Regions from separate parts of the Pseudoalteromonas aquimarina genome, predicted to be linked through region 2. Evidence: predicted binding sites of a transcription regulator. Region 2 holds the regulator's gene; each other region holds the start of a gene.
What was found. The regulator sigma-54, encoded in region 2, starts transcription at its own class of promoters, with help from an activator protein. The targets are predictions, from matches to a motif close to GTTGGCACGNNNNTNGNNT.

Region 1 (11,053 bases), on a different contig from region 2:
ATAGAGGCAGCTATCGATTTAGCTAATATTGTTGAACATGTCACCGTATTGGAGTTTGCCGACACGTTACGTGCTGATGAAGTGCTGATCAAAAAGGCCAACAGCCTAGGTAATATTGAGATTATTAAAAATGCGCAAACTACCGAAGTTATCGGTGATGGTACGCGAGTAACTGGCCTAAATTATACGGATCGTGTGTCTGGCGACGAGCATAGCCTTTCGCTTGCAGGTATTTTTGTACAAATTGGTTTAATTCCAAACACTGAATTCTTAAAAGGCAGTATCGAATTAACCCCATTTGGAGAGATTGTTATTGATGATAAAGGCGCTACATCAATGCCCGGTGTATACGCTGCAGGTGATGCGACAACCACACCATTTAAACAAATTATTATTGCTATGGGCAGTGGAGCAACAGCAAGTTTAGGCGCATTTGATTATTTAATTCGCCATGCTGATGGCACGCAGCAAGTAGCATAAGTTTACCCCTTATACATAATACGCCCACTATTATGTGCAAAGCCGCTGATCATTTTGATTGGCGGCTTTTTTGTTAATTATGGACAGAGCTGCAACAGTAAGTTGTATCCGATTTCCCTTTTAAAAAATACTACCATTATTATCAGCAAAGCAGCTGATTAGTTTGAACATCAGTATTTTTGTTAATAAACCGTTAATCACCGATTTTAACCTTTAATCATTTTTAGATGGTTATGTTGCATTTACTTTCCTTAGACTGACCGATGAAATATTGGCAATAAACAAAAAAGAGAACGCAAATGTTATCAATAACAGGGTTATCAAAAACGTACGACAACGGTGTAAAAGCACTGAATAATGTAAATCTCGAAGTGCCAAAAGGTATGTTTGGTTTATTAGGGCCGAATGGCGCAGGTAAATCATCACTCATGCGCACTATCGCAACACTTCAAACAGCAGATGCCGGTCAAATTACCTTTGATGGTATTGATGTCTTCAACGATCCGCAAAGTTTACGTAAACGCCTAGGTTATCTACCACAAGATTTTGGTGTGTACCCACGTATTAGCGCCTATGAATTACTTGATCATATGGCGATTTTAAAGGGCATCGAAAATAATGCTGAACGTAAGGAAGCTGTTGAAGGTTTACTGGCACACACTAATTTATTCCAGCATCGCAAAAAAGCAGTAAGCGGTTTTTCTGGTGGTATGCGCCAGCGTTTTGGTATTGCACAAGCACTACTCGGCGACCCTGATTTAATTATTGTGGATGAGCCAACAGCGGGCCTTGATCCTGAAGAGCGCAACCGCTTTCATAACTTATTAGTAAGCCTAGGTGAAGAAAAAGCCATCATTTTATCAACACACATAGTTGAAGATGTATCTGAGCTTTGCCCGAATATGGCAGTGTTAGCATCGGGTCAAATTTTACTAGAAGGTAACCCAATTGCGCTTACCGATCAGCTAAATGGCCAGATTTGGAAAAAATCGGTATCGCTTGATGAAGCACAAGAAATTGAATCGTCTATGCCACTTATTTCGAAGCGCTTATTTGCAGGTAAAACAATTGTACATGTAATGGCCGAAAATCAGCCAGAAGGTTTTGATGCAGCGCCGGCTAACTTAGAAGATGTTTATTTCTCAACGCTACTACAACACCGAAGTGCGGCGTAAGGAGGAGATATGTTTTTAAAAATGCTCGCCTTCGAGTGGCGCTACTTTACTCGACAACCTTCGTTTATTGTTACGAGTAGTATTTTCTTTTTGTTGACGTTTTTTGCGACGGTTTCTGAAAATGTGCAAATTGGCGGTGGCGGTAATGTGGTTTATAACGGCCCATTCTCTATCGCACAAACACTACTAATATTGGGCTTTTTTGCCATCTTTTTGGTGGTGAACTTTGTTGCAAGCACGGCAACCCGTAATGAAAGCTCTAAAATGGCGGAGATTTTATATTCCAAGCCAATAAACCCTGTTAGTTATCAGCTAGGGCGTTTTTTCGGCTCATTTGCTGTGGTATTAACTGTATTTGCGTTTGTGCCGTTGGGCATCTTTCTTGGTACGACTCTAGGGGCTGCTGCAGGATGGGTTGATGTTGAACGCTTAGGGCCTACGGTATTAAGCCATTATTTCACTGCATTCTTCTACTTATCAGTACCAACATTATTAGTGCTCGCGTGTATATTTTACGCGATTGCTATTCGCTTCCGCTCAATGATGGGTGTGTATTTAAGTGCTGTGGCACTCTTTATTGGTTATAACGTGGCGGTGCAATTTGCCAGTGAACCTGCATATCGCGAGTTAGCCGCATTAATTGATCCGTTTGGCTACAGTGCTTTTGCTGAAGTAACCCGTTACTGGACCATGCATGAGAAGAATAATTCTGCAATTGAGTTAAGCGGTGTACTACTGCAAAACCGTGCAATTTGGCTGGCAGCAGCGATTGCTATTTTGGCGTTGTTTGGTGGCTTTAAACGTGGTTTAACTCTGACTAAAGTAAAAGCAAAAAAAGCTGAAAAATCAGCCGTGAATGACAGTTTCACATCAGCACTTACAAACCGTATTAATATTAAAAATAGCCTAGGTATTAATACCCTTGCTCACCTTAAAACACGTACACTTTTTGAAGTTAAACAAGTGATTTTTAGTGCGCCATTTTTGATTTTAGGCTTAATTACCTGCTTTATGTTAATGGCGCCACTTTTCGACCCGCAGGGTATGTTTGGTACACCTAATTGGCCACTTACTCAAACCATGGTGCAATTAGTTGCTGGCTCTACGGGTTTATTAATGCTGGTGATTTTAGCTTACTACAGCGCAGAAGTTGTTTGGCGCGAACGTAACTCAGGTATGGGCGATATTATTGATAGTATGCCTGTAAACAACATTACCTTTTGGTTATCTAAGTTCATTGCAATAGCACTTGTTTTTGTACTGCTTTATAGCTTTGGAACAGTGGTAACAGTCGCTAACCAAGCGCTTAAAGGTTACACCAACTTTGAGTTATCTCAATATGCATTCCGCTTAGGTTATATCAACCTTGTGCCATTGATGATGACAGTGGTGATGGCATTCTTCCTTCAAGTAATTAGCCCTAACAAATATGTTGGTATGCTTTTGTTTATGGTGTACATCATTGGAACATTGGTACTTTCTAATTTTGGCTTTAGTCACCCAATGTGGCAATTTGCTGAAGCACCAAGTGTGCCATATTCAGACATTAACCAATATGGTCACTTCTTAACGGCACATAACTGGTTTATGTTGTATTGGTTAGGTGCAAGTTTAGTTTTAGGTGCACTTAGCTATGCACTTTGGCATCGTGGCCCTGAGCAACCATTAAAAGCGCGTATCAAGCTGGTGCCATACTATTTAGGTACTTATGGTAAAGCGACGGTTGCTGCAGGTTTAATTATCTTTATTGCCAGTGGTAGTTATATTTATCAGAACACCCGCGTATTGCATGTGTATCAAGAGCAGGATGATTTTGAGCTTGAACAAGCTAATTACGAAAAAACCTATGTTCAGCACAAAGAAGACAATATTCCGGTAATTACTAAGGTAAATATCAACGCGGATATTTTCCCTGAAGCTCGTAAAATCGAAGCGACCGCCAATATTGAATTTACCAATGTGGGCGATACGGCTATTGAGAAGTTTATGGTGCATAAACCGCGATATACCGAACAGTACTCAGTAGAGTTAGCTGGTGGCACATTAGGTGAATTAGATAAAACCTACAGCCTTGCATGGTTTACTTTTGATAAGCCACTTGAGCCAGGTGAAACGCGCAGCGGTAAATTAAGTGTAGTGCGTGAACATAAAGGCTTTAGAGCGGGCAATGAGGACTTTACGTTACTGAATAACGGTACCTTTATTAACAACGGTGATTTATTACCTCAATTTGGCTACTACGAAGGCTACCAAATTGTTGACCGTCATAAGCGTCGCAAACATGGTTTAGAGCCATTAGAGCGTGCCAATAAATTAGAAGACGATCGTTATTACAATGAAAGCTTCTTTGGTAAAGGTACAGGCTTTATTGACTTCGAGGCGACTATTTCAACGTCGGAAGATCAGTTTGCAATTGCACCGGGTTATTTAACCGAAGAGCGAGTAGAGAACGGCCGCCGTATTTTCCATTACCAAATGGATGCGCCAATGGTGAACTTCTACTCAATTATGTCTGCGCGCTTAGAAGCGAAAAAGGAAAACTATAACGGGATTGATATCGAGGTCTACTATCATAAAACGCATGGTATGAATGTGGATCGTATGATTGAATCGGTGAAAGACTCGATTGATTACTTCACTGAAGCGTTTGGCCCTTATCAGCATAAACAAATGCGCATTATTGAGTTCCCAGGTTACCGCTCATTTGCACAGAGCTTTGCCAATACGGTGCCGTATTCAGAAGAAATTGGTTTTATTACTGACTTACGCGACCCTGAAAACATTGACCCTGTTTACTATGTTACAGCACACGAAGTGGCTCACCAATGGTGGGGGCATCAAGTGGGTGCGGCAAATGTACAAGGCAGCGCAATTATCTCTGAAGCATTATCGCAATACAGTGCGTTAATGGTAATGGAGAAGAAATATGGCGCAGAGAAAATCCGTAAGTTCTTAAAATACGAGCTAGACCGTTACTTACGTGGCCGTACTACCGAAGCACTTGAAGAAATGCCGTTTATGCGCAGTGAAAACCAGCAGTACATTCACTATCGTAAAGGCTCTGTGGTAATGATGTCGCTAAAAGATCGCCTAGGCGAAACTCGCTTAAATAAAGCTTTGGCAGATTTCTTAGCGGAATTTAAGTATCAGAGCACGCCTTACCCAACAACGCTTGATTTAATGGCATACATTTCACAAGACGCAACTGACAGCGAAAAGCAATTTGTAAGTAACTTGTTTGAACACATCAGCTTATACGATTTAAAAACCACGGAAGTTGCGGTTGCAGATCAGCCAGATGAAAATGGGTTATACACAGTAACTCTCACCATTGATGCCAAGCTAAACCGTGCTGACAGCAAAGGTAAAGAAACTGAGGTGGAGTTTAGTGATAAAGTCGATATTGGTTTATTCAGTGCAGACCCAGAGGATTTATCAGCGGATAACACGGTTCTTTACTTACAAAAACATGATATCAAATCAGGTGAAAACATTATCGAACTGAAAGTAAAAGAATTACCTAAGTTCGCCGGTGTTGACCCATTTGTGAAGCTCATAGACCGCGATAGCGGGGATAATATTAAGAAGCTTTAATACTTATATTTCATATGTACTTACCAAGCCTTATCAGTTTTGCTGATAAGGCTTTTTTGTTTACTTGAATAACGTTATCCCGTAGTTTGGATTAACTTCTACTTTGAAAATAACGGGAGATTATGCGCTTTTTAATATGTTATCTGATGCTTGGTCTGGCATCGCTAAGTACGTTAGTTAAAGCAGAGCAAGTTATTCTTACAATTGCAGACCAGCGGTTTGAGCAGCCACTGGAATTTAATGTGCAGTTGCCAAAAAGCTATTCGCAAAAACCAAATAAACGCTATGTGCTGATGTTTGACTTTCACCCTAATGCCAAAAGTTATTTAACGGGTATGCATGATTGGATGAGTCATAATGGTGAATGGCCTTGGTTAGAAACCATTATTGTGACACCTGAATACGGTAACCCAGTAGGACGGTTATTTGACGCTACAGGCAAAACAACGCCTTTACTCGATTTTTTTGAAGCCCAATTAGTGCCAGAAATTGATAAACAATACCGTACTAACGGCTTTCGTATTTTTAGTGGCTTTAGGGTGAATGGTTCTGTGGTGCTTTCAAGCTTAGTGAATAAACCAAACTTGTTTAATGCACATATTGTGATTAGCCCAGAGCTCACCCCAGAGCAAGTCAATATTTTAAAGGGCTATGGTAAGAAATTAGCCAAGCTAAATGATAAACCACGTTATTTACTGTTTACCCATGGCGAAACAATAAAAGAAGATCATCAGCAGCATAGATATTCACAATTAAAATAAGAAATTAGTGCAAACGCACCCGCATCATTACAATGGCAATATCAAAATTATAAAGAGCATTACTTTATGTCGTTACCGGTATTATCTACTGCGTATGGCATAGAACAGATCTTTGATGAGATTCATAACGGCTTGGCACCTGAATCAAAAATAGCTAAGCAAGGTGTGGATGCTATTGTTGCGCATTATAAGCGTCTATCAACTGAAAAGTTCGGTTTTGAAGTCTCACCAAAATCGTCAATTAATGCTTTAGGGTTTCACTTGTTAGAAACATCGCCTGAATTGGCTAAAAAGGTGTTTAACCAAGCATTAGCGCTTTATCCGCAAGATGCATATGCTTATCACCACTTAGCCAAGGCTTATGCGGAAAGTAAAGAAATTGACAAAGCCATTGAGTTACAAGAAAAGGCAGTGAGCCTAGCAGCTAGTATGCTCACTTGGCATAAAAAGCGGCAAGCAAGTTATTTAGCTGAACTTAAGGCGCAGCAGCAAGCACTATAAAAAGGTAATTTTAAATGATGTATTTATGGAATAACGGTGAGGTTATTGAACTCCCTATAGGCAAAGCAGTTTGTGTGGGTCGCAATTATGTTGCCCATGCAGCAGAACTCGGTAATGACGTACCTACAGAGCCGTTACTCTTTTTAAAACCAGCGAGTAGTATTGTAAATGCAGAAGGGGAAGTGGCGTTAGACCATAGCTTAGGTGAGCACCATTATGAAGCGGAGCTAATGTTGTTAATTGGTAAACCGCTCAATAAGGGCAATATTGCAGATTATAAGTCTTGTATTGCTGGTTTAGGTGTTGGGCTTGATCTTACGTTACGTGATGAGCAAGCTAAACTGAAAGCGAAAGGGCACCCGTGGGAGCGCGCAAAAGCCTACGACAAAAGCTGTCTAGTGTCGCGCTTTGTACCGCTAGCGGAAAATGCTTTAACGCACAGTGAATTTTCGCTCTCGATTAATGATGAACTTCGCCAAGCAGGTGATACTAATTTGATGATATTTAAAATTGAACAGCTGCTGTCTGAAATTGTTAGGTATTTCTCATTACAGCCTGGCGACATTGTTTTAACGGGCACGCCTGAAGGCGTAGGTAAGCTTAATATTCAAGACAAGTTGAGTGTATCTCTTAATGGCGAAACGTTAGCAAATTGCACAATCGCTTAGAAAGCGGTTTTTATTTCATGCAAAAACATTATTTTTTCCTGAAAACGTATGCGAAGCAATGCGCTAAGTTTGGCCACACTTTACAATAAGCTTATCTAAATCAGGGGAATCATATGCAAGAATTTAAATTACCGTCGTTTGTAGCTGGCTTTTGGCGTTTAGATGAGTGGCAACAGCGCGGGTCTTCTTTAGCGCAATTCATTGAGCAACTGTTAGCGCTTGGCATAGATACGGTTGACCATGCGGATATCTATGGTCAATACCAGTGTGAGAAACTCTTTGGTGAGGCATTAACACCTCATTTAAGAGATCAACTTAAGATCATTACTAAGTGTGGTATTAAACCTGCGTGGCCTGAAAATGGCTTTGCTGGCAAAACCGCACACTATGACTCAAGCAAAGCAAACATTATTGCCTCGGCAGAACAATCACTGCGTAATTTCAAAACCGATCGCCTTGATGTGTTATTGATTCACCGTCCAGATTATTTAATGCATGCGGATGAAGTTGCAGACGCCTTTTGTGAGCTAAAAGCACAAGGCAAAGTGCTTAACTTCGGTGTATCTAATTTCACTGTTTCACAGTTTGAGTTATTGCAGTCGCGTTTGGACTTTAAGTTAGTAACCAATCAAATTGAAATGTCGCCGTTACACATGGAGGCACTTGAAGATGGTACGCTTAACTTATGCCAACAGCATCAAATATCACCTATGTTATGGTCGCCTCTTGCTGGTGGCGGTTTATTTGCCGAAACAGAACAAGCGCAGCGAGTTAGATCTGCACTGCAAAGTGTTGCCGAAGAAACTGGGTTAGATAGTGAAGACCAAGCAGCTTACGCGTGGTTGTTAACGTTACCATGTCAACCGAGTGTAATCTTAGGTACTGGAAAGTTAGCTCGTATTCAATCGGCAGTTGCGGCGAGCAAAGTACGTTTGAGTCGAGAGCAATGGTATCGCGTTTGGCAAGCATCAACAGGTCACAGTGTGCCATAAACTTAGCCTTGGACATTGTGTGCTGGTTATTAGTAGTCAGCATACATTTAACAAACGAAATAAAGGTGCCGTCAAGCACCCTTAGTTGTAGCAAGTTGGAGTAATTTTAGAGTTCAAAGTCCATGGCAAAGCCAACATAGACTTTTAAGTCGTCATCTGCATCTAAATCTGTTTGTGCCACACCAAAAGTGAAGCCGCCTTTTGCAATGCTGGCACCGTAGTCAATGTAGCTGTCATCTTCGCCAAACCACTCTGTTACAGTGTCGCCCATTGAATTACCAATATGGAATGTTAGCTCGGTTTCGTTAAGTACTTCGAAGGTTGCGTTTAGCTCTACGTAGAGTAAGTCTTCTTCTGAGCTTGCGCCAGACTGTGCATTGCTAAGGTAACTTACTTTACCTTCTAGCCAATTCCAGCTTAGGGCACCATAAAGCTCACCAAAGTCGATTGAGTCAACCGCATCTGGGTATGCGTAATATACATAACCCACATCGTAACCAAATTCACCCATTTCTCCGGCAAAACCCGCGTAAAAATCGAGTTCGTAACCTGGCTTATCACCACCAAAATCAACATTTGATGCCCATGTACCCGCATAAAACCCAGATTCATGGCTGTAATCAATACCACCAGACACTTGTGCGTTATCGCTAGTTTGCGTTACACCACGCCATAAGTAGTTTGAAGATACAGCTGCATTTGCTGTTACTTCTGCATAACTTGTTGCTGAGAAAAAGGCGATACTCGTAGCTGTGAGAGTTGTGAGTAATTGTTTTTTCATAATAATTCCTAATATTGTAGCGCTGAGTTAACTATCCATTAACAAAGTTTGTGCCTAAACTGAAAAGTTTAAGAATATCAAAGTACTAGTAGGAAATTATAAATTTGGCAAGATGAGGATGTGAAAAAAATGCACTAACACGGTGCGTTAAAATCACAAGGTGCACAAAAACTGCGCACCTTGTTTTGCGATTAACCGAAAATGGTACGCATCAGTGCGATGGTTTCATCAACGCCACGACCAGCAGCTACTTCTTTAACAATTGAATCACGCATATTTTTAATATGTTGTGGCATATCTTCTGCCGCTAACGCACGGTCAACTAATGCTTCTGCTGATTCTTTGCCGCGCTTGCGACCCGTTGATTTATCCGAGCTTGCGCGTTTTGGTTTATGAAGAGCTTTGTAAAAGTTTGAGTTTTCTTTCGCATCATCACCATAATAAGCAAACCAACACGGTACTAATGCTTTGTATTGCCAAAGAAGTTGCTCTTCTTCAGCTTCAGGTGTTGCGGCGATAAACCAAGGTTGCTTATGAATTGCCATAACGATGTCGTGCCAGTAACGGTCAAAATCTTGGTTGTTTAATCTTACTAAACCAAATGCTTGGCATAAAATATCAAGGCTAGCAGCGGTTACTGGTGTGAAAAAATCAGGTCGACGCATAGCTAGCAAACGTGTTGCTGGTGCAAGTGTGGCTTTTTCATTATCTACTGCTGCAAATGCAGTGATGTAACCGCGAACAAAGTCTAGGTAGTTTTCAAAAGTGATGTCACCTTCAAGCGGAATATGATTAAGCGCTTCATTCAAGTCAGTACAGCTGGTGGCAATCACATTGTGCAGTGCTTTTGCTGTTTTGGTTGACGCAAACCATTCAACATCAAATTTATAGACGCTTGGATCGTGTTTTGTGGTGTGTTTACCTGCAAATGCCAGTTTATCTTCTTCGATCATATCAACCAGCGAGGTTTCACGAATGCTTGCTATGTAGTTTAGTAACTCAAGCTGTTCATCCAGAACAATACGCTCTTTATTTTGTTGAATTGAGTTAAACACTACAGGCCAAGGTGTGATACGTAGCGTTTTGATTTGGCTTATGCTAATACCAGCTTCTAGTTGTTGCTGGATTTTCTTTAAAATTGGCAGCTGGTTTGGTTCAAGTAGATCAAAATTAATGCGTTTGCTTACTACATCAATTAACTCATAACACCAACCAGCAAAGTCTTCAGGATGGTTACTTACTTTTACGGCCATTAAGTTAAGGCTAACATCTGGAATAAGTTTTAAAATGTTTTGGTAGATGTTTGCTTCCACTTCAGAAAGTGGCATTTTCGATGGCGACGTAAGCAATTTTTTCATAATTAGTAAGTGACCCCAATATAATATTAACAATATCCTGCAAAGCGTTACGCAGAGCGGGCTGTGGATCATACTGAGATCTAATTTTGATGCAATATTGACTTCTTAAATTTCACGCCTGAGTAAACTAAAAACTTGAAGGTTATGAGTTTTATTTTTCCAAACGCCTTTTTCACGCATCACACCATCTAAATGAAAGCCAAGTTTAGTAAATAGTTTAGTTGACGCTGTGTTTTCTGGTAATACTTCAGCTTCAATTCGATTTAATGAGGCAATATGGGAAAACATCCATTTTGTCATGTTGGTAATGGCACACGATGCGAAACCTTGTTGCCAGAAATTGGGGTGGATCTCGATGCTGATTTTTGCTGTGCGTGTACAAAAATCATATTTGTAACCGCAGCTGCCAATAATTTGCTGGCGCGTGTTGCACTTTATTAGCCAGCGATGCCCGTTACTTTGTCTGCGTATTAGCTCATCTTGCTCAATAAGCTTTTTGTATCTGTTAGGTGTCCATTGTTGCTAAAAAGTGTTCAATTATCAATTGCTTGCGTGTGTTTTTGTGATTCTGTAGAATCTGGGCTTTTTTAATATAACGGACTATTATGAAAGCTCTATTATTTATACTTTCGATTGTTTTACTTACCGCATGTGGTGATAAAGATAGTAAACAAATCTCAACTGAAACCTCTGAAGATATATCCCTAAAAGGTTATTTAATTGATGGATATCCATCTGTGAAT
Region 2 (11,053 bases):
TGATGAACACTTAAATCAGTTGTATCAATAAAAATATCGGCCTTAGATGCAATCGGGTCAAGCAGCTTCTTCTCGGCTTCAATTGCTTCTTCAAGAGAGATATTGTTTAGCGAAAGCGGGTGTAAGCGACGTGTTTCAGAGAAACGTCTAATCAGAGTGTTATCATCACTGTCGAGATAAAAGAGTGTTGGCGTAGCAAAGCCAGGCAGGTAGTCTAATACCTCTTCAATTTCCTCTGGCTCTTTTGTCATATTACGAGCATCAACACTGACGGCAATTTTGTCGTATTTGTCGGAGACTGAGCGAATTAACGATGGCAGTAAATTAACCGGAATATTATCAACAACATAGTAGCCAAGATCTTCAAGCACCCTAAGTGCGACAGTTTTTCCTGACCCTGAGCGACCACTGATTAAAATAAGCTGCACTTAAGTCTCCTAACTTTAGTTACTCGCTTCACTACTAATGATTTGATATAGCTGATGATTATTCTCAGCATGACGTAGCTGACGGCAAAATTGCTTGTCTTTTAGTTTATCAGCGATAGTGGCTAAAGTCTGCAAATGTTGTTGGCACTTTTGCTCTGGTATGAGCAGTACAACGAAAATATCGACGTCTTTGTCATCAATTGCATCAAATGGGATAGGAGATTGATTTACAATTAAAAAACCGATGGTATCTTGTAAGCCATCAATGCGGCCATGGGGAATGGCGAGGCCTTTACCAATACCTGTACTACCAAGCTTTTCACGCTGTAATAAGGCATCTAAAAATTCTTGAGAAGTGATGTCAGGTGCTTGTTGATGCGCAAGATCACTTATAAATTCAAATAGTCGTTTTTTGCTATTAAAAAGGACCGCGGTTTTAGCGCAGTCCTCAGCAATAATATCTGTAAGTTTCATTTTAGTGGCGAGATAACTTCTCTTTGTGTTTAATTACTTGACGGTCAAGTTTATCAACTAGGCCATCAATTGCTGCATACATATCTTCATGTGCGGTTGATGCGAAGAGTTCGCCACCATTAACATGCATTGTTGCTTCTGCTTTTTGTGATAATTTTTCAATATCTAGAATAACGTGCACGTTATTAATGTGATCAAAATGCCTCTCTAGTTTTGCAAATTTGTTAGTGACATAGTCTCTTAAAGAATCAGTAATTTCTACGTGACGACCTGTTAAGTTTAATTGCATAAGCATTTTCCTTCTAAATGGTCTAAATCAGGCTCTTGCGCTGATTAGACGGTGGTATGGATAGCGACTCACGATATTTTGCAATTGTGCGTCGCGCCACTTTAATTCCTTGTTCTGCTAGTAGATCGGTTATCTTGCTATCGCTTAATGGCTTGGCAGGATTTTCCGCTGCTACTAACTTTTTGATCAGTGCTCGAATCGCGGTAGATGAGCACTCACCCCCATTTTCCGTGCTAACGTGGCTAGAGAAAAAGTATTTTAATTCGTAAATGCCACGTGGTGTATGCATGTATTTTTGCGTTGTAACACGCGAGATAGTCGATTCATGCATTTCAACCATTTCGGCGACATCATTTAAAACCATCGGTTTCATTGCTTCATCGCCATATTCAAAGAATGCCTGTTGTTGTTCAACAATGCAATTGGCTACTTTTAATAAAGTGTCATTGCGGCTTTCTAAGCTTTTAATAAACCATTTAGCCTCTTGCAAATGGTTGCGTATAAACTGGCTATCACTGCCTGACTTCATAGAGCGGGTAAGTGATGCATACTGCTCGTTTACACGAATTTTCGGCATACTGTCGTTGTTTAACTCAACACGCCAACGGCCTTTAATCTTTTTCACTGAAACATCAGGAACAACATACTCAGGCTCTTCATGAATGATGCTTTCAGCTGGCTTTGGATTAAGGCTATGTATTAATGTTAAGACTTCTTTTAACTCAGGTTCTTTGAGTTTGGCCTTCTTCATTATGGTACGATAGTCTCTTAACCCCAAAAGTTCCATATGGTTTGAGATTACGCTTTTTGTTTCGCTTAGCCAAGGGGTATTTTTGTCATACTGGTTGAGCTGGATCAATAAACATTCTTGTAGTGAACGTGCAGCAATACCAACAGGATCAAAGAGTTGAATGCGTTTTAGTACAGCTTCAACTTCATCAAGTTCAATTTGTTCCTGATCTTCTGATTTTTGCACCGCTTCTAAAATTTCTTCGGCACTTTGCGTTAAATAACCAGAATCATCAACCGCTTCAACAATGGTTGTTGCAATCATTTCGTCGGTGTCGCTAAACGGCGTTAAACGTAATTGCCACATTAAGTAATCTTGCAAAGATTCGCTGGTAGAGCCTTGGTAAACCGTGTCATTTTCAGGGGCGGGTGCATTGCTAACCGATACTGGTGCTGCACTAATATAATCATCCCACGACACGTCCATAGCTAAATCATCAGAGAGATTTTCATTATTTAAGGCGTCGCTAGATTCAATTTCTGATTGGCTTACAGGCGTGTCATATTCATCGTGAGAAGATGAATCATCTTTGCTGGTTTCAGTGCTTTCATTGTTTTGATTGTCATCACTGAAATCAATGTCTTCTTCAAGTAAAGGATTGGCATCAAGGGCTTCTTGAATTTCTTGCTGCAAATCTAACGTACTCAACTGCAATAGGCGAATTGCCTGCTGCAATTGGGGTGTCATTGTTAGTTGCTGCCCAAGGCGAAGCTGTAGCGATTGCTTCATGTAATTATTCTAATCCTTCTTTATTTCTCAAGCTGTTGGTTAACAATTCAACTCCAGTAAAAAAGTACACTCATTATTACTATAGTCTGAATTGTTCACCTAGGTATACATCGCGAACTTTTTGGTTGTTTAAAACCTCTTCTGCAGTACCTGATGCTATCAATTCACCGTGAGAAACAATATAGGCTTTCTCACATACATCAAGGGTTTCGCGCACATTATGGTCAGTGATTAAAACACCAATTCCGCGATTTTTTAAATGCTCAATTATTTTCTTTATATCTATCACTGAAATAGGATCAACACCAGCAAAAGGTTCATCTAACAGGATAAATTTCGGATTTGCGGCTAATGCGCGAGCGATTTCTACTCGGCGACGCTCACCACCAGAAAGAGCCATACCTTGCGAATCTCGAATATGACCAATATTAAATTCTTCGAGCAAATCATCGAGCGCTTCTTCGCGCTGAACACGATTAAGATCTTTTCGAGTTTCGAGGATCGCCATGATGTTTTGGTATACCGTAAGCTTTCTAAAAATCGAAGATTCTTGTGGTAAATAACCAATTCCTAAACGGGCACGACTATGCATTGGTTGTAATGTAATGTCATTATCATCAATACGAATAGTGCCTCTGTCACTCGGCACTAAACCGACAATCATGTAAAACGTGGTTGTTTTACCTGCGCCATTTGGGCCAAGCAAACCTACGATACTGCCGGCTTTAACTTCTAAACCAACATTTTTAACAACTTGACGTGATTTGTAACTTTTTGCCAGCTTTTCGGCAATTAATGTGCTCATTTTTCGCCTTGTTTATTTTGCGTATTAATGATGGTTTTTACTTGGTTATTTGAGTTTTCTGACTTTTTAGATGTCACTGTTTCATTTGCGCGATCGTAAATGATGGTATCTGCTGACATCATGTCGCCATTTTGTTGGAACTTGGCACCACCAGACATGGTAAACAATGATTTAGCCACATCGTATGTAATGTTTTCTGCACTTGCAACTATCGTAGAGCCATCTTCTTGCTTGGCAGAGAATTTAACGGGCTTTCCACTTGCGATCAGTAATTGTTGATTATCACCAAGCTCGGTGCGCTTATGTGCTTCTAAATAATCGGCAGTGATAGACATATTGCCATGCTTAATTTGAACATTGTTGCGGAAAATACCCACATTTTCTTTAAGACGAGCAGACTGCTCATCAGCATCAATTTCCAATGGAAACTTCAGTTTAATTTGTTCAGCCATTACTTGGACACTGGAGATGCACAAAGTGAAAGCCAGTCCGGCGATTGACATTAATTTAGTCATTTTATTGGTCATAATAAGTGGTCTTTGTATGGTTGATTAACTGTATAACTTGTTCTTCTAAATTAGCATTGAGGCCTTGGCCTTTGATTTCAAGTCCAGGACCTGTCATTTTCACTTCTGATTCGGAAGTCATCACCTTTGTTGAAATCAGGTATTCAATGCTGGCGGCTTCTATAGTGTCGAGCATAACATCAGTTGTCAGACTTTTAGCAACAACGTTTTGTTCCAGAATAAGTTTTTCATTGTTATAAAGTGTGGCTTCATCGGCGGTCAGTTGCCACACCCCTTGTTCTGAAAAAATGGTAAATTGCGGTTTTTCAAAATGGGTAAAACCTAAGTCTTGGTACATCGACATCTTTTTCGCCATAACTTTATGGCTAACTGCACCTGCGTCATTAAAATTTGTTTGTTTTAAATCAGTAGCAATATAGTCAGGAATACTGGCTATTTGCTCGATCACAGGGGCTTGCTCTTTTGTCTCAAAAAAGTAAGGAAGCCATAGCCACACCATGGCAATGGTAAAGAGTATTGTAAGGGCGATGCGCGCAGACATTAGCTACTGGTACCAGAGTGACTAAGAGGTTTATTTTGACTCAACATAATTAAGTCTGTGAGTTCGCGTACGGCACCAAAACCACCAAGCATAGTGGTTGTATAGTGGGCTGTGCGTTTAACTAGTGGGTGTGCATCATTGGTTGCCACGGCAAAGCCAACAAGCTCCATAACGGGCAGGTCAGGGCTGTCATCACCAATGTAGGCGATTTCGTTGTTACTGAGTGATAGCGATTCTTTTAATTGATTAAAGGCAACAATTTTATCTTCTTGACCTTGATAAATATGCTGAACCGTTAGGCTCTTCATGCGGTTTTCTACAATCTTTGAATTGCGCCCAGTAATTACCGCCACTTGCACGCCACTATTTATAAGAGATTTAATACCAAAACCGTCTTTCGTGTGGAACGCTTTAAGTTCTTCGCCATCATTGCCAAGGTAGATACGGCCATCTGAAAATACGCCATCAATATCGCAAATTAGCAGTTTGATGTTGCGTGCTTTGCTAAATACTTCATTTGTTGTTTCAGCATACAATTCGTTAAAGAGCTGTTGTGAGGGCGTTAAACTCATAAAACACCTGCTTTTAGTAAATCTTGCATATTGAGCGCACCAATTGGCCTTTGCTGATGATCTACCACAATTAAGCCATTAATTTTCTTTTGTTCCATTATATTAAGTGCCTCAGCAGCTAACATAGTTTCGCATGCGGTAGTGCATTGCTTAGTCATGACATCTGAAATAGCTGTCGCGTGTATATCAATGCGTTGCTCTAAGATACGACGCAAGTCACCGTCAGTAAAAATCCCTTGAAGCACCTTATCTTGATTGATAACAGCAGTCATACCAAGACCTTTAGCTGTCATTTCAAGCAATGCATTTTTTATGGTGGTACCTTCGGTCACAATCGGTAAAGCATCGTCTTGGTGCATAATGTCTTTTAACATTAATAGTAAACGCTTACCTAAACTGCCACCAGGATGAGATAACGCAAAGTCATCAGCGGTAAAGCCTTTTTCTTCTAAAAGTGCCACAGCAATAGCATCACCCATAGCGAGCGTAGCCGTGGTGCTGGCTGTAGGTGCCAGTCCGAGAGGGCATGCTTCTTCTGATATTGCGATGCAAATATGTACATTGGATTGTTGGGCAAGGGTTGAGTTTTGCTTGCCACTCATACCAACAATTTTAGCGCCAATACGTTTAATAACGGGGATCAGGTTTATGACTTCTGCTGTTTCACCCGAATTTGAAATCATTAACAGTACATCGTCTTTGGTGATCATGCCTAAATCACCATGGCTTGCTTCGCCTGGGTGCACAAAAAATGCGGGTGTGCCAGTACTTGCTAACGTGGCAGCTATTTTATTACCAATATGACCTGATTTGCCCATGCCAATCACAATAACGCGACCTTTGCAGTCATACATTAATTGGCAGGCATTGCTAAAATCGTCATTGATATACTGAGCGAGTTGTTCAATCGCGTTCTTTTCAATTTCTAGTACACGTTTTCCGCGAGCAATAAAGTTCATGTGTTGGCCTTAAGCGCTTACTGATGAAAAAAGAAGGTATTGATAAGCAACAAATGCGACTAGTAGTAAGCCACCTTCTATTCGGTTTATTCGACGTGAGCCACGAATACTTAAACTCATGGCGATTAATGCCACGGTTGCGCCAAGCATAATTAAAATATCACGCGATGATACTGCAGGGTCAACACTTGAAGGGTTAATGATACCGGCAAGAGAGAGCACTGCGAGCAGGTTAAAAATATTAGATCCAATAATATTACCCAGTGCTAAGTCATCTTCATTTTTCAACACGCCAGCAACACATGCTGCCAATTCAGGCAAGCTCGTGCCAATCGCTATTATGGTTAAGCCGATAACTAAATCGCTTATACCGAATAATTTAGCAATATCGGTAGCTGAATCAATAATAAAATGAGAACTGACAGGCAGTACGGCCATGCCAATAACAAGCCACATTAATGCGATAGGAGTACTGACATTGTCAGGCACTTCATCACAAGCTTCGTCAACAAACGGATCATGTTCGGCATTGGCTGCTTTACTTTGTTTTACTGAAATAACAGTAACGGCAGCAATAAAGATTACAAACCCAGCCATCAGGGCAATACCTTCACCAAAGCCTAAGTAGTTATCTGATAAAATATACCAAGCTGCTAGTGATACGAACATCACAACCGGCATTTCGCGTTTTAAGGTAGTTGAAGAGACATTCAGTGGGCGCAGTAATGCTGTAATACCCAAAACTAAAAGAATGTTAGTTATGTTCGAACCAATAGCATTACCAACCGCTGTGTCCGTTTGCTGCGCTAATGCGGCTTGAGCCGATACCATCATTTCAGGGGCTGAAGAGCCCATAGCAACAATCGTTAAACCAATGATTAATGTTGGAATTCCGTAATTCTTCGCCAGTGCTGCAGCACCAAAAACAAAGCGGTCCGCACTCCACACTAAGCCGACAAATCCTGCAATTAAAATAGCAATTGATAACAACATTCTTGAATAAAAACCAAAATTTAGATAACACCAAATAATATCAAATCTTGATTTAAAACACAGCTTTTGTAACCGTTATTACAAATATTTACTTTTTCATAGGTTTCACAACAATTTCAAAAGGCTTAGAATACACTGCGCAATTAATTCTAGGAGAGCGACTTGTCGCAAAATTTAGTTGAAATAAAGGATGTTACCTTTTCTCGTGGCGATAGAATTATCTATCAAAACATGAGCTTTAGCGTCCCGACAGGAAAAATAACCGCCATAATGGGCCCAAGCGGTATTGGTAAAACAACCATGCTACGCTTAATTGGTGGACAACTAAAACCGGATTCTGGCGACATTCTTTTTGCTAACGAAAGCATTCCAAATATGTCACGCAGCGAGTTATATCAAGCGCGTGAGCGCATGAGTATGCTATTTCAAAGCGGTGCTTTGTTCACCGATATGAGCGTATTTGACAATATCGCTTTTCCGTTACGTGAACACACTAAACTATCCGAAGAGATTATTCGTATTATCGTGCTGATGAAGCTCGAAGCGGTTGGCCTGCGTGGCGCACGTGACCTGATGCCTTCTGAGCTTTCGGGTGGTATGGCTAGGCGTGCAGCATTGGCCCGTGCAATCGCACTCGACCCTGAACTAATCATGTATGACGAGCCTTTCGCAGGACAAGACCCGATTTCAATGGGCGTGTTGGTTAAGCTAATAAAATCGCTAAACCAAACCCTTAATATTACGTCGCTTGTTGTGACGCACGATGTGGCAGAGGTTATGAGTATTGCCGATCACGTTGTGATATTGGCAGATAAGGGCGTAATTGGCGAAGGAACACCAGAGCAGGTATCTCAATCTGAATCGCCGTTAGTACAACAATTTTTACAGGGGCTATCTGATGGTCCTGTACCATTCCACTTTGATGCTGCGCCATACAATCAAGATTTATTAATGGGAAGCGAACGTGGTTAATACTATTCAAACAATCGGCCGCAATACGTTAGATACATTAGCAGGCATCGGTCGCGCGCTACTTATGTTGCTAGGTGCCATTTTTAGTGTGCCAAATTTCAAAAAAGGTACGCCCCTATTAATAAAACAGCTCTACATGGTGGGCTTTTTATCATTAATTATTATTTTGGTATCAGGTCTTTTTATCGGCATGGTACTGGCCTTACAAGGCTATACGGTATTAGTGGATTATGGTGCAGAAGACAGTTTAGGGCCGCTAGTAGCGCTTAGCTTATTACGTGAGTTAGGTCCGGTGGTTACCGCACTGCTATTTGCGGGCCGAGCAGGCAGTGCATTAACTGCTGAAATAGGCTTAATGAAAGCGACAGAACAGTTAACAAGCTTAGAAATGATGGCCGTTGACCCCCTTAAGCGTGTTATTGCGCCACGTTTTTGGGCTGGAATGATTAGTATGCCATTGCTTGCAATGATCTTCTCTGCGGTCGCGATTTTAGGTGCTCACATTGTCGGGGTAGATTGGCTTGGTGTTGATTCAGGCAGTTTTTGGTCAATTATGCAGGCACAGGTGTCGTTCGAAAAAGATATTTTAAATGGGGCAATTAAAGCGGTGGTATTCGCATTTGTTGTCACATGGATTGCACTCTATAAAGGCTACGATTGTGTACCAACCTCAGAAGGTATCAGTAAAGCTACAACAGAAACTGTAGTGCAGTCATCATTGGCAGTATTGGGATTAGATTTTGTGCTAACAGCAATTATGTTTGGCGCGTAAAGGGTAAAAAATGAATTCAAAGAAAATAGAAATTTTAGTGGGATTTTTTGTATCACTAGGTATTGCTGCAATTGTGATGCTTGCACTTAAAGTAGCCAATGCAGGCATGAGTGGAAACGGTGATACGTATAGCCTTTATGCAAAATTCGACAACATAGGCTCACTTAAAGTACGTTCGCCGATTAAAGTAGGCGGTGTTGTGGTTGGTCGTGTTGAAGCAATAAATTTAGATCCAACGGACTATGTGCCTGTAGTACACATGAAAATTGCGACAGAATATAGCAATTTTACCGAGACAACGTCGGTCAATATATTAACGTCAGGTATTTTGGGTGAGCAATATTTGGGAATTAACCCCGGTGTTCTTGCTCATAAAGATATGAACGGTGAGGATGAACTAAGCGAAATGTTTGGCCTCGAAGAAGTGAAAGTTTTAAAAGATGGTGACTTTATTACTGATACAAAATCAGCTCTGGTACTTGAAGAGTTAATTGGTCAGTTCTTATTTAACCAAAGCAACGATTAATTGGGATTGTGATAATTAAGATGATGAAATTTTTAATTGCGACTTTACTAGTACTTACGTCATGTGTGTCTTTTGCGAAAGAAGTGGACGAAAGTAATCCGTATTTAATGGTGAGAACAGTTGCAGAAAATACCTTTGCACGAATCACTCAAGATAAAGCGATTATTGAACAAGATAAAAACCATTTAAAAGTGGTTGTTGAAGAAGAGCTACTGCCTTATATCGACTATCGCTATGCGGCGCAGCGTGTACTTGGTAGTTATATTTCTAAAGTACGAAATATCAAAGATAAAGAAGAGCAAAAAGCAGAAATCGAAAACCTTAAGCGTTTTATCGATGTATTTCGCGAGTATTTGATTACATCATACGCAGGTATTTTTACGCAATACCGTGGTCAAGAAGTTGAATTTGCCCCAGCTCTAGATTTTTCAGACGATAAATTAGTATTGGTTAAAACCAAAATCGTTGAATCAGGTAAGCCTGATATCAACATCGACTTCAAAGTACGCAAAACTAAATCAGGTGAGTGGAAAGGCTTTGATATGCTGCCAGAAGGCATTAGCTTACTTGATGCTAAACAGTCAGAATTTCATGGTATTCTTCGTACTGAAGGTTTAGGCTACGTAATTGATATGCTAGATAAAAAGAGCAAGTTGCCAGTGCAATTTGCTGGTGAATAAACAATGTCAAAGTTATCGCTAACAACAGTAGATGACGCAAATTACATATTGAGTGGCGAGTTAAATCGCTACTCAGTTGCCAATCTGCAATTACCAAAAAATAGCTCTAAAACCACCCTGACACTTGACCTCAGTGAAATAACCAAAGTCGATACCGCAGGACTCGCTTGGTTAATCTATAGTTTGTCGCAATTGCAACGGAACAATATAAGCCTTAAACTTGTCCACTTACCTGAGCAGCTCAAAAAGCTAATGCAATTGGGTCACGTAGAGAATTTATTTGAGTAGAGTTAATGGATCCTAAACAAGTCGAAGACATTTTATCGCAAGCGTTATCGCTAGATTTTATTAAAGTAAAAGCCGAAGGCAGTCACTATGAACTGATTGTTGTTGGCGAGTGTTTTGCTGACGTTTCACGCGTTAAGCAACAACAAATGGTTTATGCACCATTAATGGAAAAAATTTCTGACGGCACAATGCATGCCGTATCAATCAAAGCTTACACGCCAGCACAGTGGGAACGTGATCGCAAATTGATGATGCTATAAGGTGGCATAAATGGATCAATTTGTTATTCAAGGTGGCAGCACAATTGCCGGAGAAGTGACCATTTCTGGCGCGAAAAACGCCGCACTGCCAATTTTATTTGCAGCGATTCTCGCGAACAGCAAAAGTCGTTTTACCAATGTGCCACGTTTACGTGATATCAATACCACGGAAGCATTACTTGCAACACTTGGTGCGCAGGTTGAATGGCAACAAGATGACTTAATTGTTGACGGTAGCACAATCGATAAAGTACTAGCACCTTACGATTTAGTAAAACAAATGCGTGCCTCTGTTCTAGCTTTAGGGCCATTGTTAGCACGTTTTGGTGAAGCACAAGTATCTTTACCAGGCGGTTGCGCAATCGGCGCACGTCCTGTTGACCTTCACATTTCAGGCCTTGAAAAAATGGGCGCTGATATTACTGTGGAAGGCGGTTATATCAATGCC
Region 3 (11,053 bases), on a different contig from region 2:
CGGGGATGTTGCTGCAAAATTGCCAGAATTTATTGGTTCCCAGTGGCTGGTATGTGGGCCGCAAGATTTTTATAAAACCATCAAAAACTATGCAGATACGCATCAGCAATCAATTGAAAGTGAGCATTTCTCGTTAGTAGATTTGCACACGCAAGGTGACGCAAAAGCGCATTTTCAGGTGGATCATGGCGGCATTAAATTTAAAGCCGACAATCAACAGCCTCTTTTAGCGCAGTTTCAAGCAAATAACATTAACGTGCCTTACGGCTGTGGCATGGGCATTTGCCATCAATGCCAATGCGTAAAGAAAAAAGGCGTAGTGCGTGATATTCGCACCGGTAAATTATCAGATTACGGTGAAGAGTTAATTCAATTATGTGTATCGCAAGTGGTGTCAGATGTGGAGTTTAAAGCGTGAACACAGTAGCAGAACCAAATTATGATTTATTAGCCGAGCAGCTAAACGAAATTCAATCAACAACGATGGCAAAAGTGGGTGAGCAAGACGCAAACTATATTCGCCGTGTGATTGTAACGCAGCGCATTTTAGAATGGTCGGGCCGTATTTTATTGGTGCTTGGCTTTGTCTCGCCGTGGCTTTGGCTTGTTGGTGTGCTTGCCCTTGCTACAGCTAAAATACTCGACAATATGGAAATCGGCCACAACGTAATGCACGGCCAGTACGACTGGATGAACGACAAGCATATTAACTCCAAAGCGTATGAGTGGGATATTGCATGTGATGGCAAAAGTTGGAACCGCGTACATAACTTTGAGCACCATACTTACACCAATATTATTGGTAAAGATCGTGACTTTGGTTATGGCTTACTGCGCTTATCAAACGATTTTCGCTGGCGTGTTAAAAACCTTTGGCAATTTATCACTTACCTAAATTTAAGTGTGTTGTTTCAGTGGGGCGTGTCGTATCACGAACTCGCCGCAGAGCGCGTGTTTTTTGGTAAGAAAAAAGATAATCGCGATTACAAAGTGCCACATAGTGAGCTAAAAACACGGTTTTTTAGTAAAGGTGCGCGCCAATTAATTAAAGATTACCTAATATTCCCACTGTTAGCAGGGCCATTTTTTTTATGGGTATTGGTTGGTAATCTAATTGCCAATTTGCTACGTAATTTATGGACATCAACCATTATATTTTGTGGTCACTTTACGGGCGATGTAAAAACGTTCAGTGAAAAAGAATGCGAAAACGAGACTAAAGGGCAGTGGTATTATCGCCAGGCATTGGGGTCATCCAATATTAAAGGCGGAAAGTGGTTTCATATATTAACGGGGCATTTAAGCTTTCAAATCGAGCACCATTTATTTCCTGATATGCCAGCCAAGCGCTACCGTGAAATTGCGCCTAAAGTGCAAAAGGTATTTCGTGAACACGGTATTCAATACAACACTGGTAGCTTTTTTAAACAATATGGCTCGGTAGTAAAACGCATTTTGCGCTACTCATTGCCATAACGCGCAAGTAAAAACAGTTCCTTAACATAATGTGCCCAGTTATTGTCTGCCAACAATAGCATGGGTGCATTATTTTCATCTCATTGAACATTCTGTTCGCCGTGTTTAACAAAAAAGGTCGCCACTGTTTGATAAACTAATAAAGTTATAAAAGAAGGTAAAATTGCGGTCGTTAAAAACCTTACAAACGATGTGTGTTTACAAATTTTTACAAAGCATTTTGACGATTTATATTTAATTTATGTAAACCAAATGTGCTTTTTGTTTGTTCTTTATTCGGTTTGAAGCTTTTTTAGTTATTTTAGATTTTATTTATATTCCATTTAGTAATTATTTATATCTATTGGCGATAAGTTTGGTTGTATTACTGTCTTTAATTGTTAACATGGAATTTAACTCTTTACATTCATTTTGTTAACTTTGTCCATAGATTTGTTTTCAGCCTTTTTTATTAGTTAGTTACCATTCTTTTTCAATACTCGATTTATCCCTACCTTTTCTATGGATTTAGCCTCTATTTCTCACATGTTTTAAACAAATACAATTTTTGTGCAATTTGCTCATTTTTAAATCTGTAATTTGTTGTAATTACATTTTATGTAAGCGCTATCATTTCTTGTTATCTGTAAAAAAAATGTTGTAAATGTTTCATTCGTTTGCGTTTTTACCAATTTGCAATTTAAAGGCGTGATCATCAAAATGCGCCGCCTTGGGGAACGAATGAGGTACAGGTTTGTTAATAAAAAAAGCAGCGAGACGCTTTGAAGCAGCGTTAAAAAGCTATGAAAATGACAGCGTTAGTACAGAGATAACAATCATTAATAATCACGAACTAACTGTTAAATGCTTCTTGTATTGTGGCCTTCATTACTCGAACACAGTAACGTTTGATGAAGACTTTTGTTTGGCGACTCTAAATATTCAGCACTTAAAAGAGGGTATTCATATACCCACTGATGAGCAAAAAAAGCAGCTTTCAGCCTGCTTATCTCAGGTGATAAATGAAGGAATGTATTATGCCAAGTGCTGAGGTTTATTGTGCAGGTGTGTCAGTGCCAGAGCTTGCGTTACACACACAAGGTTTGATCGAGCGATTATTTAGCAAAGATTATTATCAAGTAGTGCTGTCGAGAAAAACCCATTATGAAGCGCAGCTTACGGTGTTTTATCACAGGCACAAATTGCTCAAATTAATGATTAATAACAAAGAAGTGAGTTTGAGTCATTGTGAAAAATTGTGCAGCACAAAAGTGGATGAAATAGTGCAGTTTTTACAGTCAGCAGATAAAAATTTTTGGTTTTCGCGTTCAGTGTTTTACACCAATGAAAAATTAGTCGAGACGTTTCATGTTTTAAATTCACCTGCCATAGGCATTATTCATAGGCCGCATTATGCATAAGGTGAGCTTGTGTTTTAAATCATCGCAATGTCACGAACTTACGCCAATGCAAACAAAAATTCTGTATCAGCTTGTGGTTAAAACAGTGTCTGAGCAATACGGTGAAGATCGTGTAAAGCAAATTATCGATGCCTTTAATGGCGATTATTTTTCAATTTTAAAGTGTGGCATTTCATTGCTCGCAAGTGAGGTTAACAATGCAAACTAACATGGTAAACAAATTAACCGATGTGGCACGTACCGCCGACCAATATATTGCAGAGCAAGGGCAATACGGCCGTATTCAATCTGATAAAAGTAAAGTGATGGATCATATTCTTAAGTTAATGGAAATTGACGCACAAATTCGCTTAGCGAATCAGCTTGAACATTTTGCTTCGTCACTAAAAGCAGATGTTGATTAGTAGTTCCCTGTTCACAACAGGATCCCCCAGCCAAAGCCTCTACTGAGGCTTTTTTTAGGTAATAACATGAAAATATTAATTGTAGGTGCAGGGATCGCCGGTTTATTGATGTATCGCGAGTTACAACGTCAAGGCATTGAAGCCGATCTTATAGAAAAGCAGCCAACGTTGAATAATTTAGGTGCGGGCATTTGTTTACCTGGAAATGCGATGAAGCAGCTTGAAGTACTCGGTTTAAAACAAGCCATTTTAGCCAAAGCTCATCAGGTTAAAGAAGTACGATTTGAAACACATCAACGCGAATTGTTAGCTAAAGCAAGCCTTAAAGAAGGGGTTTTAGCAAGTCAACCGTTTGTGGCATTAACGCGTTCGGATCTTATTGAGGTGCTTGCTGATGGCATTAGTCAGCATATTCAGTTTTGCCGCTCCATTGTCGACATACAAAATAACAACACTACACAATCGGTGCGTTTTAATGATGGTGCTGTAGTTGAGTATGACCTTATCATCGCTGCCGATGGCATTAACTCAAGTGTGCGAGAGTTACTATTTGCCGAGCCTGAGCTCACTGATTTAGAAGTAACACATTGGCGCTTCTTAGTGGATATGCCAAGTGAAGATTTAGAGCCAAGTTACCTTGTTGGCAATACCGATGCATTTATGTTTTACCCAATCAGTAAACAACAAGTTTACTGTTACGGGCAAGCTGCAAATCAACAAATTAACGCCCTTTATAGCGACCCTAAAAAGAGTATGCGCGCGGTTTTTTCGCATTATCACCCGTCAGTGGTTAAGGCTATTGAGTCGGCAACGGTAATAAACCAAGGGCGTTTGCGCTCGGTGATGTCAAAAGAAGTTTATAACAAGCGCTGCGTGTTAATAGGCGATGCACTTCATGGATGCCCGCCAAGTTTACAACAAGGGGTGGCGCAGGCACTAAGTGATGTACTGACGTTATCTCGCTGTTTAAAAAATGCTTACAGCATTGATATGGCTCTGGCTGATTTCAAAAGCAAACGCTTAAAGCAAATTACGTGGGTTGTTTCTGAGTCCAATAAAATTATTCGTTTAGCAAAATTGGGTAAATCAAGGTTTGGCCGATTTATACGTAATAGTTTAATCCGTCTGCAAGGGCCGCAAAATGTAAAAGCGTGGCGAAAATTAATGACTGAATTAGAGGCAAACAAATGCAACTAAACACGCTGTTAGACACTTACCAAGGCCAGTTACTCACAAAGCAAGAACTCTCGTTTTACGAGCGCTGGGCAATGGATTATTTTCATGATGATAGCCTTGTAAGCGACCCTTACTTATCAATCACCCTTGATTTGCCTTTAGCAAAAGCAAGAGAGACATATCAGCGTTATTATTCGTCGGCTGAAGGCGCTTCGTTTCAAGGGTTTTTGATTTGGTGCTTGGCAAGAGCGCTTAAAAGCGAGTGGATTTTCTCTACCCGAAACATTAACGGTAAATGGTATCGTTTTGATAATTTACCCATTTTTTGCCCGATTGCAGTAGGCGGAGAGCTGCGTTTTAAAGATGTGATTTTAGAAAATGTAACGTTGCTTTCGTGGCCTGAATTTGCCCGTTATTACCGTCAATCAGTGGATTGCAATAACGCAAAATTAGAAGTGTTACCGCAAGAAGTGTGGGCGCTTTGCCCATTTATTGGCAACTTACCAAACATGGCGTTTTCATCGTTTCAAATTCATCGTAATAAGTTAAAAACAGGGCGTCCTTTATTTTATTTTGGTCAGCGCAAAACAATAAATGGCGAACCTTTTGTGCCGCTAAGCATTAGCTTTGATCACGCAAACAGCGACCCGTTTGTGCTCGACAAACTACTAGCACGGTTTAATGCGTTAACAACTAACGTAATCGACTAAAACGAAAAAGCGACTATCTGGCTGGGATAGTCGCTTAGGCTCGTTAGGGATAGGTTTTAATCAATTTCACACTTAATTGGTGTGTGAATTAGCAGTTTTTGTCTTCGCTGCCGATTTCTTCTTTAGCTTTCTCACATAAATCTTCGGCTTTATTTTTTGCATCCGTGATGGCGTCATCAATGCGTTCACCAGCATCTTCCGCAGGGCCTTCTGAACAACCTGTTAGCGCAAATAGTGCAGAAATTGCAGTTACTTTTAACATCGTCATTAATGTATTCATGGTTAATTTCCTTCTAATATTCAATCTGTAAAGTGGGCGCGTTATTCGTTAATACTAAATGCGAGGCGGCCTTACTCTGGGTAAGATTAAAGACAGCACTAATAGCGCAACAAAAACAAAGAACAGTATTTTCGCGATACTTGCTGCGGCACCTGCGATGCCACCAAAACCAAGTAACGCTGCGATAATCGCTAAAACAACAAATGTAAGTGACCAACCGAGCATAAATCCTCCTTAAAATTCGGTTTAGTTAATTGAAATTAAGCGGTTACTTCTTGTAATGCTTTCATTTCATCGTGGCATGCTTGCATGCTATTTTGTATCAGCTTCAATGTGCTGAAATAAGGCGCTGGTAAGGGCTCTTTTAGCGCAGAGTCAATTTTTTCAAGCACGCGGTCTTCAACTTCTTCAAGCTGCGAAATATAAGTGTGCTCTTTATCCGTGCTTATTAGCGAGAGTACCTTAGTGTAAGTTTCACGTAGCGACACGATAGTGTCGGTATCCGTTTCAATTTCACCGTCATCAATCACCACAAAGGTTTGTAATTCAGCGGCAGCGCGCTCTTTTTCAGAGATCATGCGCTCGAAGATAATTTCTAAGCTTTGGCTCGATACTTTTGACTTGGCTGCTTTGTAAAATTCAATACCGCCATTTAAAACTTTCACAAGCTCTTTTACTGGGGTTAAGTTGTAATCAGAGTTTGACATAAATGCTCCTTTTAAAATTTCTAAATGGTTCATGGTTACTGTTGCATAGCATGTGCCAAATAAAATAACTAATAAATTCAGTTGGTTATTGTTTTTGTTAAAAAGTACCTGTGACACATTTACAGGTACTGTGAAGTTTTTACTTGCCTTGACTCTGTAACTCTTGCAAAGAGCGTCCACCTTTTGCATTAAAGTCCAAAGTACGAATAGGGAATGGAATAAGAATGTCGTTTTTCTCGAGTGTTTTATGAATTGTGGCAATGGCTTTATGTCGCATTTCCATAAAGCCGATTTGGCCAGGGTAATCAATCCAAAACCACACTAGTAAATTAACCGAACTATCGGCAAATTCACTGGCATAAACGGCGGTTTCATCTTTATTTATAACCCCATCGAGCTGATTTATTGCGCTACAAATTACGTCACGTGCTTTATTTACGTCGTCGGCATACGAAATGCCCACAGCTACTTCAATGCGTCTTTTAGCGAGGCGCGAGTAATTAAGTAGCTCATTTTTAAATAAGGTTTTATTGGGCACAATGGCGAGCTGGCCGTAGAAGTTTTCAATTAAGGTATTGCGTAAATTAATACGCTGTACAGTGCCAAAAGTGTCTCCTGCTTCAATAATGTCGCCCACTTTGAAGGGTTTGCGAATGCCCATAACAATGCCTGCAATTAAGTTTTCGGTCATATCTTGGAATGCAAAACCAATCGCCAGACCAATAATACCTGCACCTGCCAGTAACGACGCCACCGCTTTTGACAACCCCATAATATCGAGCGCAAAAAAGAAGCCCACAATAATGACCACCATGCGACAAATGCCAGTAATTAGACCTGCAACTTGCGATGACTCAAAAATGCGATTGAGTAATTTTTTAATCCATACGGATAGCCATTTCGCGAGCAGCAAAAAGACAATAAAAATCAGCAAAGCAATCACCATGTTAGGTAAATTTTTGATGGTGATTTCAAGCCAGTGAGTGAGCTTTTCATTTATTAAAGACCAAAATTTTTCCAATGTAATCGACATAACAACTCCTTTATAAAGTAATAACGTTATTACGCAGGTTGTATGCCATGGCTCAAAAACAACCATGCACTAAAGGGTTGCTTTGTTTTGGTGCTGAAACGCTTTCAAATTTATGTAAAAAATGCCGGAAGATTTTTCACGGTAGTTGTGTAAAAGCTACATTGCTGAAAATTAGTTTGAATTTAAGTTTTTGATATTTATGTAAAATATAGTTGGTATGCGAAATGCAAAAAGTATATCGAACCCAGCAAAAAAGGAAATTTATTATGAATCGTACATTAAACACACTTGCACTAGTTACTGTATTATCAACCACTGCGCTTTCAGTAAATGCGAAAGAAAACAAGTGGGAAAAAGAAGCCAGCGATGCATGGATTGATGGTAAAGCTGAAGCCACATTGCTGTTTAATACTCACCTAAACTCGTTTGATATTAATACTGACGTTGATAAAGGTGTTGTAACACTGACGGGTAAGGTTAATCACGAAGTAGACAAAAAGCTTGCGAAAGAGCTTGTGATGGGCATTGATGGAGTAACAGAGGTAGATAACCGATTAACGGTTATTCCAAATAAAAACAGCAAATCAGAGCAGCAAGAGAGCAAATTAGAGTCTGATTTTGTTGACGCAAAAATTGCAACTGTAATCAAAACACGCCTACTGTTTGATACTGACATTAGCGGCACCAGCATTGATGTTGATGTTGAAAAGCAAACAGTAACCCTTACAGGTGAAGTAGATTCGGAAGCTGAAAAGCAGTTAGCAATTAACATTGCTAAAAATGCAGACGATGTTGAAACAGTTAAAGACGAACTTCGTGTTGTAAAACAATCTTAATTAAACCATTTTTACTGCATTTTTAAAAAGCACCTTCGGGTGCTTTTTTGTTGTTTGTTGCACTGTTTATTGATTCGCGCCGAGCTCCAGCTAAAAAGATACTTTTTGTACCCGTTTTTCAGCGTAATTAGACGAAGGATAAAATCTAATATGGCGGGGAGTTGTTTTCTCTGATACTAATATGCGCTCTCGTTTTATTTAATAAGAGTGTTAACGTGACAAGTGCCGAATTAATTGTTCAAAATCAGCTGGATGCATACAATAATAAAAACCTAGATGCTTGGCTTAATACATACGCTGAAAATGCAATTCAGTTTTCAACGGATGGTGAGGTATTGGCATCAGGGCACCAGCAAATGCGCGAAAATATGCGTATTCGGTTTGCCGAGCCAGATTTACATGCAGCGCTAATAAACCGCATTGTGTGTGACAATGTGGTTATCGACCACGAACTCATTACACGTAACTTTCCTGAGGGAAAAGGCACAGTCGAAATGTTGTGCATTTACCATATTCACAATAATTTGATTCAAAAAGGGGAGTTTAAAGTTTTTAATAAGCAATTGATTTAAAATTTGTTATTAAATAATAAAAGGGAATTTACACGTACCGTACTGGTCGTTTTACTGTGTAAATACGTATGTTTGCTCTAGTTATTGTTAAACCATTTTCAAATTTCTGCCGTATAGCTAACACATGGCTAATTTAGGATATGGACAATGTTTTGTGCAGATTGCGAGCGAATTGAAAACTACCTTTTTGATAAAACAACGTTTTGGTTATTTTTGCCCACTTTTGAGAGTGTAAATAAAGCTATTCTTTTTTGTGGCAACGGAAATTACCCCGCAGCACAAACAGACTCACACAGCATTCGTGTTGAGGTAAAAAAAGAGCAGGTAAATCGTTTTTTACTGGGGCTTTTTGGTGAGTTTGAGCCTAATGAATTAAATGCTTCTAAAATCACCACAACCGATGGTGGCGAGCCTACATTTAGCGATATTGGCCGAATTGTGCCAGCAAGTGTGCTTATTAATCGCTTAAACAGCGAGTGGATTATTCAAGCCATAGAAAATCATCGTTACGAAACGCACTTTCAGCCGATTTTTTCATTAGATGAGCAAGGCAACCCTTCGCCTTTTGCATTTGAAGGTCTGTTTCGCATTAAAGATGAATTTAATAATATTGTGCCGCCATCACATGCGTTTAAATTAGCAGAAGGTTCTGACTTACTTTTTTCCCTTGACCTAATAGCGAGGCGCTCAGCGGTAGGACATTTTAGAAAGTCAGGTTTAAACGGCAAATTGTTTATAAACTTCAACCCTTCCAGTATTTACGACCCATCGTATTGCCTACGAGCAACAGCCTCGGCCATTAATGCCTTAGGTATACGCCCTGAAGATGTGGTTTTTGAAATTACCGAAACCACAACTGCCTCAGATGAATCGGTAATGCGTGGCATTTTAAACTTTTACCGCAATGCCGGTTTCGGTGTGGCATTAGATGATATTGGCTCGGGATGGTCTGGGCTTAACATGCTGCATAAATACCGCCCCGATTACGTTAAAATCGATATGGATTTAGTGCGCAACTTACATAACGACCCTTACAAACAAACGATAGTTAAACACCTTATTCAACTGGCGCACGATAATGGCACAAAAGTAATTGCAGAGGGTATTGAAAGTGAAGAAGAGCTGGCAATCCTACAAAGCTATCGTGCTGATTATTACCAAGGGTTTTTATTAGCTAAACCGCAATTTTATGCTTCAACCTTAAGCCAAGAAGAACAAAGCCAAATCGATAATACCTTAACGGGTATTAATTAATTTGAATATTTAATGGGGTTTGAGGCTTATTTTGTTTACTAATTTCTTTTTTGCTAAGGCTAGATTTTAGAAATAAAAAGAACTTTCGCGATTATTCTTTGTTCCGTTATATACTGGCGATAACTATTTTGCTGGTGTGCCACAAGGAATTTTATGCGCCATAGCCGATTACTCGTTTCTTTTTTATTGTCTTTCACTTGGTTGTTACTTGCCACAGGCTGTGGTGAAAGCTATCAAGAGCTGGTTGAGCGTGAAAAAGAGCAGCAAAAAAGTTGGCCATCGTGGCCTGAGTTTGAAGCTGCTGTACCAAAGCCAGATTGGTGGCATTCGGTGCCGATTAAATATTTAGATCCAATGAATTATACGCCCGAAGAAATGAAAGCGTATCATGATAAAAATACCGGCATTGATAAATATAAACGCGACTTTAAAGTACTTTACGCCCGCATGTTGAAAAATCGCGGCAATGATGTGCAAGAGATGGCGGGGTTTTTAGGCCGTGGCACAGTGGATGAGTTTTACCCTTTGTACGCGTTTTATATTACAAATTACATGCATGAAACCTGGCAAAGTGAATACTGCGGCCAGTGTAATGATGCTAACGCCGCGATAAATATTGGTACGCAGTGGCTTCACCGTTTAACAAAAGACGGCGAGCTCACCCGCGCACAGCACGTTATTGATCAGCTTTTTGAATTAAAATACGACAGAGCCATTCCATATCAGCGCTACACCTTGATCCGCGCATATCGCAATGTGTTATTAAAAACCCACAGCCGTGAAGATGCTTACGCGATTTTAAAACCCTACATTGTTGATAATATAAAGCTTGCTGAACAAGCGAACGATCAAAAAATGATCCAGTGGTGGATGAATTTATAAACACAACTTAAATTTGCGGTAGTTTCACTTATAAATAATTTAAAACGACTTTTGATGAAACCAAATTACGAAAACTACAGTTATAAATCACTCTTAGAAGCGTTAAACAGCATAGATAAAAACGCTTATCCAGAGCGCGTGGTTGAAATTAAGTCTCGCATACAGCAGTGGTTTGAAACCGCTGAATTTAATGCTCAGTATCAAGATAATAATCTTGCTATGGCTTTGTTTGTTTTAACGGTAGGTCTTATTGGGGTTTATGGTTTTTTATACGGTAACCCGCACGATATCAGGCGCTACGGCGGGCCGATACTGTTGGCGAC

Region 1: a site for sigma-54 is predicted at 8,992-9,010, ahead of AAEU29_RS20150 (TorF family putative porin). Genes of this name have one in related genera too.
Region 3: a site for sigma-54 is predicted at 7,398-7,416, ahead of AAEU29_RS08180 (BON domain-containing protein). Genes of this name have one in related genera too.

Annotation. Positions count from the first base shown of each region.
Region 1 is NZ_JBMMUG010000011.1:10,697-21,749, forward strand. Features, by position in the region: gene ahpF (alkyl hydroperoxide reductase subunit F) at 1-480, shown strand, start outside; gene AAEU29_RS20120 (ABC transporter ATP-binding protein) at 780-1,655, shown strand; gene AAEU29_RS20125 (ABC transporter permease/M1 family aminopeptidase) at 1,665-5,249, shown strand; gene AAEU29_RS20130 (alpha/beta hydrolase-fold protein) at 5,372-6,010, shown strand; gene AAEU29_RS20135 (tetratricopeptide repeat protein) at 6,077-6,511, shown strand; gene AAEU29_RS20140 (fumarylacetoacetate hydrolase family protein) at 6,526-7,179, shown strand; gene AAEU29_RS20145 (aldo/keto reductase) at 7,293-8,171, shown strand; gene AAEU29_RS20150 (TorF family putative porin) at 8,278-8,952, opposite strand; gene AAEU29_RS20155 (hypothetical protein) at 9,144-10,310, opposite strand; gene AAEU29_RS20160 (GNAT family N-acetyltransferase) at 10,416-10,799, opposite strand; gene AAEU29_RS20165 (N,N-dimethylformamidase beta subunit family domain-containing protein) at 10,916-11,053, shown strand, end outside.
Region 2 is NZ_JBMMUG010000005.1:94,994-106,046, reverse strand. Features, by position in the region: gene rapZ (RNase adapter RapZ) at 1-428, opposite strand, end outside; gene ptsN (PTS IIA-like nitrogen regulatory protein PtsN) at 444-902, opposite strand; gene hpf (ribosome hibernation promoting factor) at 904-1,191, opposite strand; gene AAEU29_RS13690 (RNA polymerase factor sigma-54) at 1,214-2,710, opposite strand; gene lptB (LPS export ABC transporter ATP-binding protein) at 2,790-3,515, opposite strand; gene lptA (lipopolysaccharide transport periplasmic protein LptA) at 3,512-3,967, opposite strand; gene lptC (LPS export ABC transporter periplasmic protein LptC) at 4,032-4,583, opposite strand; gene kdsC (3-deoxy-manno-octulosonate-8-phosphatase KdsC) at 4,583-5,155, opposite strand; gene AAEU29_RS13665 (KpsF/GutQ family sugar-phosphate isomerase) at 5,152-6,114, opposite strand; gene AAEU29_RS13660 (calcium/sodium antiporter) at 6,124-7,107, opposite strand; gene mlaF (phospholipid ABC transporter ATP-binding protein MlaF) at 7,270-8,079, shown strand; gene mlaE (lipid asymmetry maintenance ABC transporter permease subunit MlaE) at 8,072-8,851, shown strand; gene mlaD (outer membrane lipid asymmetry maintenance protein MlaD) at 8,862-9,377, shown strand; gene AAEU29_RS13640 (MlaC/ttg2D family ABC transporter substrate-binding protein) at 9,398-10,057, shown strand; gene AAEU29_RS13635 (STAS domain-containing protein) at 10,061-10,345, shown strand; gene AAEU29_RS13630 (BolA family protein) at 10,351-10,605, shown strand; gene murA (UDP-N-acetylglucosamine 1-carboxyvinyltransferase) at 10,616-11,053, shown strand, end outside.
Region 3 is NZ_JBMMUG010000003.1:51,148-62,200, reverse strand. Features, by position in the region: gene AAEU29_RS08240 (flavin reductase family protein) at 1-418, shown strand, start outside; gene AAEU29_RS08235 (fatty acid desaturase family protein) at 484-1,476, shown strand; gene AAEU29_RS08230 (hypothetical protein) at 2,210-2,506, shown strand; gene AAEU29_RS08225 (hypothetical protein) at 2,493-2,876, shown strand; gene AAEU29_RS08220 (hypothetical protein) at 2,869-3,084, shown strand; gene AAEU29_RS08215 (hypothetical protein) at 3,086-3,280, shown strand; gene AAEU29_RS08210 (FAD-dependent monooxygenase) at 3,347-4,477, shown strand; gene AAEU29_RS08205 (hypothetical protein) at 4,468-5,166, shown strand; gene AAEU29_RS08200 (hypothetical protein) at 5,255-5,446, opposite strand; gene AAEU29_RS08195 (DUF1328 domain-containing protein) at 5,501-5,671, opposite strand; gene AAEU29_RS08190 (PA2169 family four-helix-bundle protein) at 5,707-6,153, opposite strand; gene AAEU29_RS08185 (mechanosensitive ion channel family protein) at 6,293-7,186, opposite strand; gene AAEU29_RS08180 (BON domain-containing protein) at 7,453-8,022, shown strand; gene AAEU29_RS08175 (nuclear transport factor 2 family protein) at 8,238-8,594, shown strand; gene AAEU29_RS08170 (EAL domain-containing protein) at 8,742-9,848, shown strand; gene AAEU29_RS08165 (hypothetical protein) at 10,002-10,730, shown strand; gene AAEU29_RS08160 (hypothetical protein) at 10,785-11,053, shown strand, end outside.